DNA from 3 places in the Streptomyces sp. NPDC059371 genome. Region 3 is predicted to be linked to each of the others. Evidence: riboswitches for the same ligand, from Rfam matches in the RefSeq annotation. Region 3 holds a riboswitch; each other region holds the start of a gene.

Region 1 (5,164 bases), on a different contig from region 3:
GCTCATTACTGGCAGGCCTCGCAGGACTCGGGGTTCTCAAGGGAGCAGGCGACGGCGTCGGGGTCGACGGCCTGCTGGACGGGAATGACGGTCTCGGGCCGCGCCTGCGCCTGGGCCGCGCGGGCGATGCGCGTCGCCGGGCGCGAACGCAGGTAGTACGTCGTCTTCAGCCCGGCCTTCCAGGCGTAGGAGTACATCGAGGAGAGCTTGCCGATGGTAGGCGTCTCCAGGAACAGGTTCAGCGACTGGGCCTGGTCCAGGAACGGGGTGCGGGCCGCGGCCATGTCGATCAGGCCGCGCTGCGGGATCTCCCACGCCGTGCGGTACAGGTCGCGGACGTCCTGCGGGACCCAGGTGAAGCCCTGCACCGAGCCGCTGGACTCGCGCAGCGCCTCACGGGTCTGCGCGTCCCACACGCCGAGCTCCTTCAGCTCGGCCACCAGGTACGAGTTGACCTGGAGGAACTCGCCGGAGAGCGTCTCGCGCTTGAACAGGTTCGACACCTGCGGCTCGATGCACTCGTACACGCCCGCGATCGAGGCGATGGTGGCGGTCGGCGCGATGGCCAGCAGCAGCGAGTTGCGCATGCCGACCGAGGCGATCCGCTCGCGCAGGGCCGCCCAGCGCTCCGGCCAGTTCAGCTCGACGTCGAAGTGGTCCGGGTGCAGCACGCCACGGGCGGTACGGGTCTTCTCCCAGGCCGGGAGCGGTCCGTTGCGCTCGGCGAGGTCCGCGGAGGCCTCGTACGAGGCGAGCATGATCCGCTCGGCGATCCGGGTGGACAGGGCGCGGGCCTCGGGCGAGTCGAACGGGATCCGCAGCTTGAAGAAGACGTCCTGGAGGCCCATCGCGCCGAGGCCGACCGGACGCCACTTGGCGTTGGAGCGGCCCGCCTGCTCGGTCGGGTAGAAGTTGATGTCCACCACGCGGTCGAGGAAGGTCACCGCGGTGCGCACGGTCTGGTCGAGCCGCTCCCAGTCGATGTCCCCGCCGGTCACGAACGCGCCCAGGTTGACCGAACCCAGGTTGCAGACCGCCGTCTCCCCGTCGTCCGTGACCTCCAGGATCTCGGTGCACAGGTTCGAGGAGTGGACCGTGTGGCCCGGCTCCGCCGTCTGGTTGGCGGTCCGGTTGGCGGCGTCCTTGAAGGTCATCCAGCCGTTGCCGGTCTGCGCGAGGGTGCGCATCATGCGGCCGTACAGATCGCGGGCCGGGATGGTCTTCCTGGCGAGGCCCGCCTCCTCGGCCTTGCGGTACGCGGCGTCGAACTCGTCGCCCCACAGGTCGACCAGTTCCGGCACGTCGGCGGGGGAGAACAGCGACCAGACGCCGTCCTCGTTCACCCGGCGCATGAACTCGTCCGGGATCCAGTGCGCGAGGTTCAGGTTGTGCGTACGCCGGGCGTCCTCACCGGTGTTGTCGCGCAGCTCCAGGAACTCCTCGATGTCGGAGTGCCAGGTCTCCAGGTAGACCGCCGCCGCGCCCTTGCGCCGGCCGCCCTGGTTCACCGCGGCCACCGAGGCGTCGAGGGTCTTGAGGAACGGGACGATGCCGTTGGAGTGCCCGTTGGTGCCGCGGATCAGCGAACCGCGCGAGCGGATGCGGGAGTAGGACAGTCCGATGCCGCCCGCGTGCTTCGACAGGCGCGCCACCTGGTGGTAGCGGTCGTAGATGGAGTCCAGCTCGTCCAGCGGGGAGTCGAGGAGGTAGCAGGACGACATCTGGGGGTGCCGCGTACCGGAGTTGAAGAGCGTGGGGGAGGAGGGGAGGTAGTCGAGGCGGCTCATGAGCCGGTAGAGCGCCGCGACTTCCTCCACGGAGCGGACGGTGTCGTCCTCCGCGAGACCGCAGGCCACCCGCAGCATGAAGTGCTGGGGTGTCTCGACGACCTTGCGGGTGATGGGGTGGCGGAGCAGATAGCGGGAGTGCAGCGTGCGCAGCCCGAAGTAGCCGAAGCGGTCGTCGCCCTCGAGGTCGATCAGCGCGTCGAGGCGGGCCGTGTGCAGCCGCACGAACGCGTCCGTACGGTCGGCGATCAGACCCTCGCGGTGGCCGACGGCGACCGACTCGGAGAAGGCGGTGACGCCCTGGGACGCGGCCTCCGCGGCGATGGTGACCGCGAGCAGACGGGCGGCCAGCCGCGAATAGGCGGGGTCCTCGGAGATGAGACCCGCGGCCGCCTCGGTGGCCAGTTCGCGCAGCTCGGCCTCGTCGGCGCGGGCGGACCGGCCGCGCAGCGCCGCCGCGGCGACCCGGCCGGGGTCGGCGTCGGGGAGGTCGGCGGTCAGATCCGTCAGGGTCCGCAGCAGCGCGGTCCCGGGACCGTCGGTCTCCACCGGGGCCTGCGGCGCGGTCACAGAAGCCGGATCGGCTGGCGCGATGGTCACGTGGGCTCTCCTCGCTCGGCACGGGGCCTTGCGGGCGGGCAGGGGGCACACGGGAGCGCTTTCGGGCAGCAGCGCGCCGCGTCCACCGGCCCATTCCGCGAGGCCCGGACGTCGTCGGCACCCGGGCCGGACGGCCGGGGCGCGCTGTCGGCAGGTCCTCGGACTGACGCGAGTACGGGCACACGCAGACGCGAACACGCACAAGTACACCGTTGCGGGACAGTTCCGGATTCGCACCGGATTCCCCTGCGACGACAGCGACCATGAGCATACATCTTGTGCCGGGCTTCGGGACTGCCCCCACATGTTGTGTCCGGGAGCGCTACGGAGCGTGCCGGAACGTCAACTCGTAAGTGAGCAGCCGGATGTCGTCGAGCTCCGGAAGGGGGTTCCAGTCGCGGTCCGGGGTGCGGGTGAAGCCGATGCGCTCGTAGAGGCGGTGGGCGCTGCGCATGGTGCGCTGGGTGGACAGCACGAGGCGCCCGCAGCCCTCCAGGGCCCGTGCCCGCGCGACGCAGGCGCGCACGAGGGCCTCGCCGGCGCCCCGGCCGCGCGCCTCCCGCGCGACCGCGAGCATCCGGATCTCGGCCTCCCCGTCGCGCGCCGAGTCGGCCATGGGGCTGCCGTCCGTCGCGAAGGTCACACTGCCGAGCACCCGGTCCCCCTCGGCGGCGACCAGCACCTCGGCGACGGCCGCGCGCCCCGCGACGTCCCGCAGCGTTCCGAGGTACGCGTCGCTCTCCCCGAAGTCGAGCAGTCCGTCCCCGAGATAGGCCCGGGCCGCGATCTCTCCGATGACGGGGTACTCCTCGGGCCGCGCCGGCCGGATGACGATGTCCATGCGGGCGAGTGTGCCCGACCGGCATGGCGACGGGGGGGGCGGGGGGGGGGCGGGGGGCCGCGCGGGGGGGGGGGGGGGGGCGCGGGCGCGCGCCGGGGGCGCGCGCGCGCGGGGCCGCGCCGGCCGTATGACGTGGTCATGGCGGGCGAGTGTCCCCGCCCGGAAGGGCGCGGGCCCGCGGGGTTTGCACCGGCGGCCCGTCGTTCCCGGCTGTCGCCGGGACCTGCCCGGTGGCCTCGCGGCCGGACAGGTGCCGCACTCCTAGTGACTGGCGTCCGCCGTGGCCGGCGGGAGCTCCGTCTCGACGTTCGGGTCGCCCGCGTCGGCCGTGTAGTCCCCGGGCGAGGTCTCGTCCACGCCCTCCGGGGCCTTGAGCGCCCTGAGGGCGAAGGTCAGGACGACGGTCACGGTCACGTTCAGGACGAACGCCGTCAGACCGATGTAGCCGATCTCCCCGATGCCGGGGATCTCCTTCGAGCTGCCGCCGAAGTGCTTCTGCGTCGGGGAGGCCACCCCGTAGGCGGCGATCGTGCCGTAGAGCATGCCGACCGCCCAGCCGCCCAGCAGCGCCCAGCGGTGGAACCAGCGGGTGAAGAGACCGCCGACCAGCGAGGGGAAGGTCTGCAGGATCCAGATGCCGCCCAGCAACTGGAAGTTGATCGCGACGGTCTTGTCCATGGTCAGGACGAAGACCAGCGCGCCCACCTTCACCAGCAGCGAGACCAGCTTGGAGACCTGGGTCTCCTGCCGCGGGGTCGCGGCCGGGTTGATGAAGTCCTTGTAGATGTTGCGGGTGAAGAGATTCGCGGCCGCGATCGACATGATGGCCGCCGGGACGAGCGCGCCGATGCCGATGGCGGCGAAGGCGACGCCCGCGAACCAGTCGGGGAACATGTTCTCGAAGAGCTGGGGGATGGCGAGCTGGCCGTTGGTGACCTTCACGCCCGCCGCGATCGCCATGAACCCGAGCAGGGCGAGCAGGCCCAGCATCAGCGAGTACAGCGGCAGGATCGTGGTGTTGCGGCGGATCACCTCCCGGCTGCGGCCGGACAGCGTCGCGGTGACCGAGTGCGGATACATGAACAGCGCCAGCGCCGAGCCGAGCGCGAGGGTGGCGTACGTCCACTGGCCCGCCTCGGCGGGGACGATCCCGCCGGCTCCCGCGGCCGTGTACTTGGCGCTTGCCGCCTTGAAGATCTCGTCGAAGCCGCCCAGCTTGATCGGGATGTAGATGATGGCCACCGCGATCACGATGTAGATCAGGGTGTCCTTCACGAACGCGATCAGCGCGGGGGCCCGCAGCCCCGAGGAGTAGGTGTACGCGGCCAGCACGCCGAAGGCGATGAGCAGCGGCAGGTCCTTGACGAACCAGTTGGTGCTGTCGCCGCCGCCCACGCCCATCACGTCCAGGACGGCCTGGATGCCGACGAGTTGGAGCGCGATGTACGGCATGGTGGCGAGGATGCCGGTGACGGCCACGGCGAGGGACAGGCCCTTGGAGCCGAAACGGCCGCGCACGAAGTCCGAGGTCGTCACATAGCCGTGCCGGTGGGAGACCGACCACAGACGGGGCAGGAAGGTGAAGATCAGCGGATAGACCAGGATCGTGTAAGGCACCGCGAAGAAGCCGGCCGCGCCCGCCGCGTAGATCGCCGCCGGCACGGCGACGAAGGTGTACGCCGTGTAGAGGTCGCCGCCGAGCAGGAACCAGGTCACCCAGGTACCGAAGGACCGTCCGCCCAGGCCCCATTCGTCGAGGGTGTGCTCGTCGGCGGCCCTGCGCCAGCGCGCGGCCAGGAAGCCCATGGCCGTGACGGCCAGGAAGAAGAAGATGAAGACGCCGAGAGCGACGCCGTTCACACCGTCGTTCATGCTTCCGCACCCCCCTTCGCGGAGGTACGGGCCCGCTGGTCACGCCGCCACAACTGGTAGGCGA
Region 2 (5,164 bases), on a different contig from region 3:
GCATGGGCAGTTCGCTGGTCGGGCGCAGCGAACCGAGCACCTGCCGGCCGTCGAGGGCGACGCCGGTGATGTCGTCGTGCGTCAGCCGGTCGTAGGGGACGCCGGTGGGGGTGACCAGGACGGTGTCGCCGACGCGGACCGAGACGTTGCCGGACGTTCCGACGACCAGCCCGTCGGCGACCGTGCGCCGGGCCGTGGAGACCAACTCGTCCCAGGCCCGCCGGAGCCCGTCCGGCCCGTCATACGCGACCGAACCGCCGGGTGCGGAGGGCTCGGCGGGCTCGGCGGGCTCGGTGGGGGCGGTGGGGGCGACCGGCCCGTCCGGTTCGGCGGGCTCCCCGGGAGTCCGTACCCGCTCGGGCCCGCCCGGTGTGTCCTGGTGCCGCTCAGTCATGACGCGATCCTGCCAGCCACCGCTTTCCCCGCACCCCGCGCGGGCGTGCTTCAGGACGGATGCGGGAGGGATCGGCCCGCCAAGACCCCACGGTTGTATGTGATTTACATCACGTCACATCCATGGAACACCGACGTCACCCCGGGTCGGACATTTACCGCGGATCACACCCCGTGGTCGGCCTGCTACGACCCGGCAGCACCCGCACACCCCCAGGGGGCGACCCTCTCGGGCCCTCGGGAGCTGTGACGACGGCTACAACCTGCGGGTGACACGGATCTCACCGCCCGAACCCGCCCCGAACCGAACGATTCATCCGAGGCACCGACCCCAAGCGGAGTACGGAATTCCGAATCCGTTCGAAGCCGTCGAGCCGCGCCTCGACACAAGCGGAATGACAATCCACCGTTCAGGACACCATGCAGCCCGACCCAGTTCATCTTCCGTTCATCCAGGTTGCCTACGGTCCACCTGCCACTGACGTCCAACAGAAGCCTGGGTAAATGGAACACATCACGCTCCTCCTCGGAATCGTGATCGTCACCGCTCTCGTGTTCGATTTCACGAACGGTTTCCACGACACCGCCAACGCGATGGCCACCACCATCTCGACCGGCGCACTCAAGCCCAAGGTCGCGGTGGCCATGTCCGCCGCCCTCAACCTTGTCGGCGCCTTCCTCTCCGTCGAGGTCGCCAACACGATCTCCAAGGGCCTCGTCGACGAGACAGGCATCCGGCCAGAGGTGATCTTCGCCGCGCTCGTCGGCGCGATCCTCTGGAACCTGGTGACGTGGCTCGTCGGGCTCCCGTCCAGCTCCTCGCACGCCCTCATGGGCGGCCTGGTCGGCGCCACCATCGCGTCCGCCGGTACCGGCGCCGTGCACGGTGACGTCCTGGTCGGCAAGGTGCTTCTGCCCGCCGTCGCCGCCCCGGTCGTCGCCGGTCTGGCCGCCATGCTCGCCACCCGGCTGTCGTACAAGCTGAGCGGTGGCGCCGACACCAAGGCCACCAAGAAGGGCTACCGCGCCGGCCAGATCGCCTCCGCGGGCCTGGTCTCGCTGGCCCACGGCACCAACGACGCGCAGAAGACGATGGGCATCATCACCCTGGCCCTGGTCGCCGGTGGCGCCGTCGCTCCCGACTCGGACCCGCCGGTCTGGGTCATCCTCTCCGCCGGTCTCGCCATCGCGCTCGGCACCTACCTGGGCGGCTGGCGCATCATCCGCACGATGGGCAAGGGCCTGACCGACCTTCAGCCGCAGCAGGGCTTCGCCGCCCAGACCAGCGCGGCGACGGTCATCCTGGCCTCCTCGCACATCGGCTTCTCCCTCTCCACCACGCACTCGGTCTCCGGTTCCGTGATGGGCGCGGGTCTCGGCCGCAAGGGCGGTGTGGTCCGCTGGTCCACCGCCACCCGCATGGTCGTCGCCTGGGTCCTCACGCTGCCCGCCGCAGCCCTGGTCGGCGCCGGTGCCGAGTGGGTGACCGGTTTCGGTGCCTGGGGCACCGCGCTCGTCGCCGCGTTCCTGGTCGGCTCCAGCTTCGCGATCTGGCGCCGCTCGCGCCGCGAGGTGATCGACCACAACAACGTGAACGACACCGAGGAGCCCGCCGGTGTGGTGACGCAGGCCATCGCCGCCGTCACCCCGCCCCCGGCCGGCACCGTGGCCGAAGGCCTCACGGCCACCATCCCGGCTCCGGCCGAGCCCACGGTGAACCCGTCGGCGCCGTCCCGAGTGGCCTGAGAACCGAAGGAAGAAACAGCATGAGCATCGACTGGTCAGCCCTCGGGTCCGTCTTCGGGGTCAGCCTCGGAGTGACCGTGGCCCTCGTCGCCCTCTTCACCCTCGGTGTCGCCGGCCTCTCCAAGAAGGAGTCCGCCCAGGGCGGTTCCGCGGTCGCGGCGGCCACCGGCGCGTACGTCTGCTTCGCGGCCTGCGCCGCGGCGGTGGCGTACGGCATCTCTCTGATCATCACCAAGTAGCCCGGCGGCGGCCCGGAACCGGGCTGCGCCGAGCGGTACCGCGCGTGGGGTGCGGGACGGATCACCGTCCCGCACCCCACGCGTATGTGGGCCTGCGCACACTGTCCCTCCGCAGGTCAACAGCCAGTTGACGGCCGTTCTCACCCCGTGGTGGACTGCCGGAGCCAAGTACGGCGGCATGAGAGGAAGCCGGTGCGAATCCGGCGCGGTCCCGCCACTGTCATCGGGGAAGAAACTCCCCGGGAGCCAGGAACTCTCACCGCCGGTCTCGTCGAACCAGGGCGTGGACACCCTGAGTGAGGACATATCGCCATGCGCGGCTGCCCGTTGCCCGTTTCACTGAGTACGAGGGTTCCGCTCCACCCCACGGCCGGCTGACCCCGTGCGTGCCGATCGCGTCTTCGCGTACGGCGCCGCCGCCGGCCTTCTCGGCGACCTGCTGCTCGGCGATCCCCGCCGAGGGCATCCGGTCGCCGCTTTCGGGCGGGCCGCCGCGACCGTCGAACGGACACTGTGGCGGGACCACCGCGGGTGGGGCGCGCTGCACACGGCCGTCTGCGTCGGCGGCGCCACCGGACTGGCCGCGCTCGCGAGCCGTACCGTACGCCGCTCCCGTACCGCCTCGATCGCCCTGACCGCCGCCGCCACCTGGGCCGTCGTCGGAGGCACCTCCCTCGGCCGCGAGGCGCGGGCGATCGGCGGCCCGCTCGCGGCCGGTGACCTCGGCGCGGCCCGGGAGCGGCTGCCGCACCTGTGCGGACGCGATCCGCAGGCGCTGGACGCCGACGGTGTCGCGCGCGCGGTCGTCGAGTCCGTCGCCGAGAACACCTCCGACGCCGTCGTGGGCGCTCTGGTCTGGGGCGCGGTCGGCGGTGTGCCCGGACTCGTCGCCTTCCGCGCCGTGAACACGCTCGACGCCATGGTCGGACACCAGTCCCCCCGCTACCGGCGCTACGGCTGGGCCTCCGCCCGGCTCGACGACCTGGCCGGATGGCCGGGAGCCCGGCTGACCGCCGTCCTCGCGGCCGTGGCCGGACCCGATCCGCGCGGTGCCCTGCGGGCCTGGCGCTCGGACGCCCGCAAGCATCCGAGCCCCAACGCAGGACCCGTGGAGGCCTCGTTCGCGGGCGCGCTCGGCGTGCGGCTCGGCGGCACCCTCTCGTACGGCGGACGGGTCGAGCACCGGCCCGTGCTCAACGGCGCGGGGCGCGCCGTCCACGTCCACGACATCGAACGGGCCGTACGGCTCTCCCGGCGCGTCGGCTGGCTCGCGCTCGGCGTGAGCGCCGCCGGCCGGATTCTGCTCACCGGAGCCGGACGGGTTCCGTCCACCAGGAAGGGACGCACCGCATGAGCGGCGGGCTGCTGATCGCCGGGACCACCTCCGACGCGGGCAAGAGCGTCGTGACCGCCGGGATCTGCCGGTGGCTGGCGCGCCAGGGCGTCAAGGTCGCGCCCTTCAAGGCGCAGAACATGTCCCTGAACTCGTTCGTGACGCGCGAGGGCGCCGAGATCGGGCGGGCGCAGGCCATGCAGGCGCAGGCCGCCCGCGTGGAGCCGACCGCGCTGATGAATCCCGTGCTGCTCAAGCCGGGCAGCGACCGCAGCAGTCAGGTCGTCCTGATGGGAAAGCCGGTGGGCGAGATGAGCGCCCGCGGGTTCTTCGGGACGGCCGGGTCCGTGGCGGACCCCTCGTCAGGTGCCGTGCCGACCGGGGACCGGCTGCGCGGGGGGCGCCAGGAAGCACTCCTCGCCACCGTCCTCGACTGTCTGGCGCAGTTGCGGGGCACGTATGACGCGGTGATCTGTGAAGGGGCCGGCAGCCCGGCCGAGATCAATCTGCGGCGCACCGACATCGTGAACATGGGGGTGGCGCGGAACGCGGGGCTCCCCGTGCTCGTCGTCGGCGACATCGACCGGGGCGGGGTGTTCGCCTCGTTCTTCGGGACGGTCGCCCTGCTGTCCCCCGAGGACCAGGCGCTCGTCGCCGGTTTCCTCGTCAACAAGTTCCGCGGTGACGTGAGTCTGCTGGAGCCGGGGCTCGACATGCTGCACGGCCTCACCGGGCGGCGCTCGTACGGCGTGCTGCCGTTCCAGCACGGACTCGGCATCGACGAGGAGGACGGACTGCGGGTCTCGCTGCGCGGGGCCGTCCGCGAGTCGGCGGTCTCCTCCCCCGTCGGCGAGGACATCCTGCGGGTCGCCGTCTGCGCGGTCCCGCTGATGTCCAACTTCACCGACGTGGACGCGCTGGCCGCCGAACCGGGCGTCGTCGTGCGGTTCGTGGACCGAGCCGAGGAACTGGCCGACGCCGATCTGGTCATCGTTCCCGGGACCCGGGGCACGGTGAAGGCCCTTCAGTGGCTGCGCGAGCGCGGCCTCGCCGACGCGATCGCGCGCCGGTCCGCCGAAGGACGCCCCGTGCTGGGGATCTGCGGCGGCTTCCAGCTTCTCGGCGAGCGCATCGAGGACGAGGTCGAGTCCCGCGCCGGCCGGGTCGAGGGGCTCGGACTCCTCCCCGTACGCGTGCGGTTCGCGCGGGAGAAGACGCTGGCGCGGCCGGTCGGCGAGGCCCTCGGCGAGCATGTCGAGGGGTACGAGATCCATCATGGCGTCGCCGAGGTGACCGGCGGCGAAGCGTTCATCTCCGACGGCCACGGACACAGCCTGGACGGCTGCCGGGCCGGCTCCGTCTGGGGCACGCACTGGCACGGCTCCCTGGAGTCGGACGGTTTCCGGCGGGCCTTCCTGCGCGAGGTGGCCGCCGCCGCGGGCCGCCGCTTCGT
Region 3 (5,164 bases):
ACCGCCCACGCCGGAGGGCGTGCGCACCAATATCGCCGTGGCGCTGCGGTACTTCGCCGCCTGGATGCGCGGTCAGGGAGCGGTCGCTCTGTACGGCCTCATGGAGGACGCGGCGACCGCCGAGATCGCCCGCGTGCAGATCTGGCAATGGCTGCGGCACCAGGTGATCGACCGGCTGACCGTGCTCGACGTGCTCGACGAGGAACTCACCGCGCTCGGCGCCGAGTACCCGTGGGCGGACCTCGACGAGGTACGCGGCCTCTTCGAACGCACCGCCCTCAGCGGTGAGTTGCCGCTCTTCTTCACTCCGGACGCCTACTCCGGGCACCTCGTGCACCACGCGGAGCCCCGGTCATGAGCGCCCGCTTCCGGCGCGTGGGCGTGGTCGGCGGCGGCCAGATGGGCGCCGGGATCGCCGAGGTCTGCGCGCGGGCCGGGCTGGACACGGTGGTCTGCGAGGCAGACGCGACGGCCGCCCGCGCGGCCCGCGAGAGAGTGGCCGCCTCCCTCGACCGGGCCGTACGGCGCGGCAAGTTGGAGCCGCACGCGGCGCGGGACACCCTCGCCCGCATGGTCTTCACGGGCAGTCTGGACGACCTGGCCGACCGGCAGCTCGTCGTCGAGGCTGTCATCGAGAACGCCGACGCCAAGACCGAGGTGTTCGCCGCCCTCGACAAGATCGTCGAGGATCCGGCGGCGGTGTTCGCGACGAACACCTCCTCCTTGCCCGTGATGCGTGTCGGCATGGCCACGAGCCGCGCCGACCGCGTGGTGGGACTGCACTTCTTCAACCCAGTGCCGGTGCTGCCGCTGGTGGAGGTCGTGGCTTCCCTGCACACCTCACCGGACACCGTGACCGCTGTGGAGGACTTCGCCACGGGCACGCTCGGCAAGACGGTGATCCGCTCACGGGACCGGGCCGGCTTCGTCGTCAACGCCCTGCTGATCCCGTATGTGCTGGCGGCCGTCCGGATGGCGGAGTCGGGCTTCGCGACCGCGGCCGACATCGACACCGGAATGGAGCTGGGCTGCGCCCATCCGATGGGCCCGCTCAAGCTCGCGGACCTGATCGGTCTGGACACCGTCGCCTCCATCGCGGAATCGCTCTACGAGGAGTTCAGGGAACCGCTCTACGCCCCGTCCCCGCTGCTTCAGCGGATGGTCCAGGCGGGGCTGCTGGGCCGTAAGACCGGACGGGGATTCCACACCTACGGTCACGCCTGAGCATCCTGGCGCGACCGGGCCGAGGGGCCCTGACCGCACTGCCGGCCGGGGGATCCGGCAGACGCTTCGCAGGGGGCGACGGAGGAAGGGCGGGAAGCGCGGTTGAGGCGCTTCCCGCCGTCGCCACATCCCACCGACACCGCTCCCGTGTCCCACCTCACCATCCGAATGTCGGATGTGATCGGCCGCGCCGGTGGATTGCCCTAGGCTGGACGGTGCAGCTGGTTCGCCCCGTCCGCCAGGCGGGATGCGTCGTAAGAGGGAACCCGGTGGAAATCCGGGACTGCCCCGCAGCGGTGAGCGGGAACGACCGCCGTCATACGCACTGGACCCGATGAACAGGGTCTGGGAAGCGACGGCCAGTAGGTGTCTCGTATCGCTCGTACGAAGTGTGTACGAGGAGACGTGCCCGTGAGTCCGAAGACCTGCCCGTTGCCCGCGCGCGAAAGGATTCGTGCGCGGATATCCCGGTGACCTCGTGGGCGGGTCGGCGTACATATCGGACGGAAGATCGCGCCGCGCCGCGCGAGGTCGGTTCCGCCCGGTTCGTCACCCCTTCGCGCTCGCGTCCCGTTGCCGGGATCCCAGGGAGATATCTCGCGAAGGAGATTTCCGTGACAGCGAAGTCCGCGACCGCGGCAGCACGGGCCACCGTGTACGGCTACCCCCGCCAAGGACCCGACCGGGAGCTGAAGAAGGCGATCGAGGGCTACTGGAAGGGCCGCGTCACCGCCGACGCCCTCCACCGCGCCGCCGCCGACCTGCGCGCCGCCAACTGGCGCCGGCTCGCCGAGGCCGGCATCGACGAGGTTCCGACCGGCGATTTCTCGTACTACGACCACGTCCTCGACACCACCGTCATGGTCGGCGCGATCCCCACCCGCCACCAGGCCGCCCGTGTGACGGACGACCTGGAGGGCTACTTCGCCATGGCCCGCGGCACGCAGGATGTCGCGCCGCTGGAGATGACCAAGTGGTTCGACACCAACTACCACTATCTGGTGCCCGAGTTGGGACCGGACACCGTCTTCACGGCCGACTCCACCAAGCAGGTCGCCGAACTGAACGAGGCCCTCGGCCTCGGGCTCAGCGCCCGCCCGGTGCTGGTCGGCCCAGTCACCTACCTACTGCTCGCCAAGCCCGCCCCGGGCGTGCCCGCGGACTTCGAACCGCTCACCCTGCTTGACCGGCTGCTGCCGGTGTACGCCGAGGTCCTCGCCGACCTGCGCGCGGCCGGAGCCGAGTGGATTCAGCTCGACGAACCCGCCCTCGTCCAGGACCGCACCCCGGCCGAACTGGACGCCGCCGCCCGCGCCTACGACGCTCTCGGCTCCCTGACCGACCGGCCGAAGCTCCTGGTCGCTTCCTACTTCGACCGGCTCGGCGACGCCCTGCCGGTGCTGGCCAAGGCCCCCGTCGACGGACTCGCCCTGGACTTCACCGACGCCGCGGCTGCCAACCTCGACGCCCTCGCGGCCGTGGGCGGCCTGCCCGGCAAGCGGCTGATCGCCGGTGTCGTCAACGGCCGCAACATCTGGATCAACGACCTGGCCAAGTCCCTCGCCACCCTCGGCACCCTGCTGGGTCTCGCCGACCGGGTCGACGTGTCGGCGTCCTGCTCCCTGCTCCACGTCCCGCTCGACACGACCGCAGAACGGGACATCGACCCGCAGCTCCTGCGCTGGCTCGCCTTCGCCCGGCAGAAGACCGCCGAGATCGTCACCCTCGCCAGGGGACTCGGCCTCGGCACCGACGCGATCGCAGGCGAACTCGCCGCGAACCGAGCAGATTTGACCTCGCGGGTGAACTCGCCGATCACGCACGACCCCGCCGTGCGGGCCCGCACCACAGCCGTCACGGATGCCGACGGCCGTCGCTCCCAGACCTACGCCGGGCGGGCGGCGGCCCAGCGCGCCCATCTCGGCCTCCCCCTGCTGCCGACCACCACGATCGGCTCCTTCCCGCAGACCGGCGAACTGCGCACCGCCCGCGCCGACCTGCGCAAGGGACGCATCGACGCGGCCGGCTACGAGGAGCGCATCCGGGCGGAGATCCAGGAGGTCATCGCCTTCCAGGAGAAGGCCGGCCTGGACGTGCTCGTACACGGCGAACCCGAACGCAACGACATGGTCCAGTACTTCGCCGAGCAGATGACGGGATACCTGGCCACGCAGCACGGTTGGGTGCAGTCCTACGGAACGCGCTACGTCCGTCCACCGATCCTGGCCGGCGACATCTCCCGCCCCGAACCGATGACCGTGCGCTGGACGACGTACGCCCAGTCGCTCACCTCCCGGCCGGTGAAGGGCATGCTCACCGGCCCGGTCACCATGCTCGCCTGGTCCTTCGTCCGCGACGACCAGCCCCTCGGCGACACCGCCCGCCAAGTCGCCCTCGCTCTGCGGGACGAGGTCAACGACCTGGAGGCGGCCGGGACTTCGGTGATCCAGGTCGACGAGCCGGCCCTGCGCGAAACCCTGCCGCTGCGGGCGGCCGACCGCCCGGCGTACCTGGCCTGGGCCACGGAAGCCTTCCGGCTCACGACGGGTGGCGTGCGGCCCGAGACGCAGGTCCACACCCACATGTGCTACGCCGAGTTCGGGGACATCGTCCAGGCCATCGACGATCTCGACGCCGACGTCATCAGCCTCGAAGCCGCCCGCTCGCACATGCAGGTCGCCCGCGAACTCGCCGCGCACGGTTACCCGCGCGAGGCCGGACCCGGTGTGTACGACATCCACTCCCCACGCGTACCGAGCACGGCGGAGGCCGCCGAACTGCTGCGCACCGGGCTGAAGGCCATCCCCGCCGAGCGGCTGTGGGTGAACCCTGACTGCGGCCTGAAGACGCGCGGCTGGCCCGAGACCCGAGCCTCGCTGGAGAACCTGGTCGCCGCCGCCCGCACGGTCCGCGAGGAACTCTCCGCATCCTGACCGCTGTCCGGTCCGCCGGGGGAGGAAGCACCACGCTCCGCTTCCTCCCCCGGCCCCGGCTCAAGAGACACACGGATCACCGGACCTTGGGAGTGCTCCGCGCGCTGCCGTGGACGATGCTCGAGCAGGGCTTGACGATCACCGGGCAGGAGTTCCACAGCTCCACCCCGGCCGTGATCAGTTCCAGTACCGCACCTTGCTCTTCGGGAGTCCACGCGGCGCACTCGCCTCCGAACAGCTTCTCGTATGCGCTGTTGTGCACCGCGCTCTGCGGGGGCAGCCGGTGGACCTCACCGAGTCCTCGGGCCAGATCCTCGAAGAAGTTCCACGCTTCCAGCACCGCACCCGGGGGGACGCGCCGGCGTGCCGGGTTCTCCAGCCAATGCTCGACACGGTCGAGCTCCAGGATGTCGGCCTCCGGACAGGCCAGCCTCCGCCCCCGTCGGCTCACGTACAACCGCGCCTGCCGAACGGTCGTGAACACCGGCACCCGCCAGTGATCGACTTCTGGCAACGTCAGCACCTGATCAGGCTCGTCGTTCTCGCCACCGATCCACAGGACCACCGCGCTGCGGCCGAGCCCGCGCACCCGATAGGCATAGAGACTCTCGCGTCTACCTCGGCGCCGGGCCGCAAACACATCTGCCATCTCGATCTTTGTCACGCCCTCACACTGGCACGACCCGCGACAACGTCGTGGACCTTCTCCGCAGCGACTTCCCGGATCAGAAGTTCCGGAAGGCCCCCCTACCCGGCCAACGATTCGAGCCGAGCCACTAGCTCCGGGCAGGGCAGCCTCGTGGTTCAGGAGGACGGTTCCCGGTGGCGGCGCAGCAGGTCCACCACGGCACAGCGCAGGCAGTCTCGGTCCGATTCCCCCAGCGTCCCCGAGGTGCCGGCACATGACGCCGCGCATCGCGTCGCCACCGTGCCCGTCTCCTCGGGGCAGACGCCCTTTGCGGCCTGGACCAGCGACTCCAGGTCCCGGAGGAGCTGTTCGGTTCGCT

Evidence for each region. Region 3 has a riboswitch for cobalamin ahead of metE (5-methyltetrahydropteroyltriglutamate--homocysteine S-methyltransferase). Riboswitches for the same ligand answer to the same signal wherever they lie in the genome.
Region 1: linked by a shared signal. The riboswitch ahead of ACFXGX_RS15760 (ribonucleoside-diphosphate reductase subunit alpha) and the one ahead of metE (5-methyltetrahydropteroyltriglutamate--homocysteine S-methyltransferase) in region 3 are both predicted to bind cobalamin.
Region 2: linked by a shared signal. The riboswitch ahead of ACFXGX_RS08285 (cobalamin biosynthesis protein) and the one ahead of metE (5-methyltetrahydropteroyltriglutamate--homocysteine S-methyltransferase) in region 3 are both predicted to bind cobalamin.

Annotation. Positions count from the first base shown of each region.
Region 1 is NZ_JBHYXD010000022.1:98,667-103,830, forward strand. It holds gene ACFXGX_RS15755 (ribonucleotide-diphosphate reductase subunit beta) at 1-6, opposite strand, end outside; gene ACFXGX_RS15760 (ribonucleoside-diphosphate reductase subunit alpha) at 6-2,387, opposite strand; cobalamin riboswitch at 2,519-2,668, opposite strand; gene ACFXGX_RS15765 (GNAT family N-acetyltransferase) at 2,710-3,228, opposite strand; gene mctP (monocarboxylate uptake permease MctP) at 3,490-5,100, opposite strand; gene ACFXGX_RS15775 (DUF3311 domain-containing protein) at 5,097-5,164, opposite strand, start outside.
Region 2 is NZ_JBHYXD010000009.1:121,205-126,368, forward strand. It holds gene ACFXGX_RS08270 (class II aldolase/adducin family protein) at 1-394, opposite strand, end outside; gene ACFXGX_RS08275 (anion permease) at 898-2,139, shown strand; gene ACFXGX_RS08280 (hypothetical protein) at 2,160-2,378, shown strand; cobalamin riboswitch at 2,512-2,655, shown strand; gene ACFXGX_RS08285 (cobalamin biosynthesis protein) at 2,761-3,732, shown strand; gene ACFXGX_RS08290 (cobyric acid synthase) at 3,729-5,164, shown strand, end outside.
Region 3 is NZ_JBHYXD010000021.1:83,948-89,111, reverse strand. It holds gene aceB (malate synthase A) at 1-358, shown strand, start outside; gene ACFXGX_RS15220 (3-hydroxybutyryl-CoA dehydrogenase) at 355-1,224, shown strand; cobalamin riboswitch at 1,430-1,672, shown strand; gene metE (5-methyltetrahydropteroyltriglutamate--homocysteine S-methyltransferase) at 1,839-4,157, shown strand; gene ACFXGX_RS15210 (hypothetical protein) at 4,234-4,821, opposite strand; gene ACFXGX_RS15205 (hypothetical protein) at 4,962-5,164, opposite strand, start outside.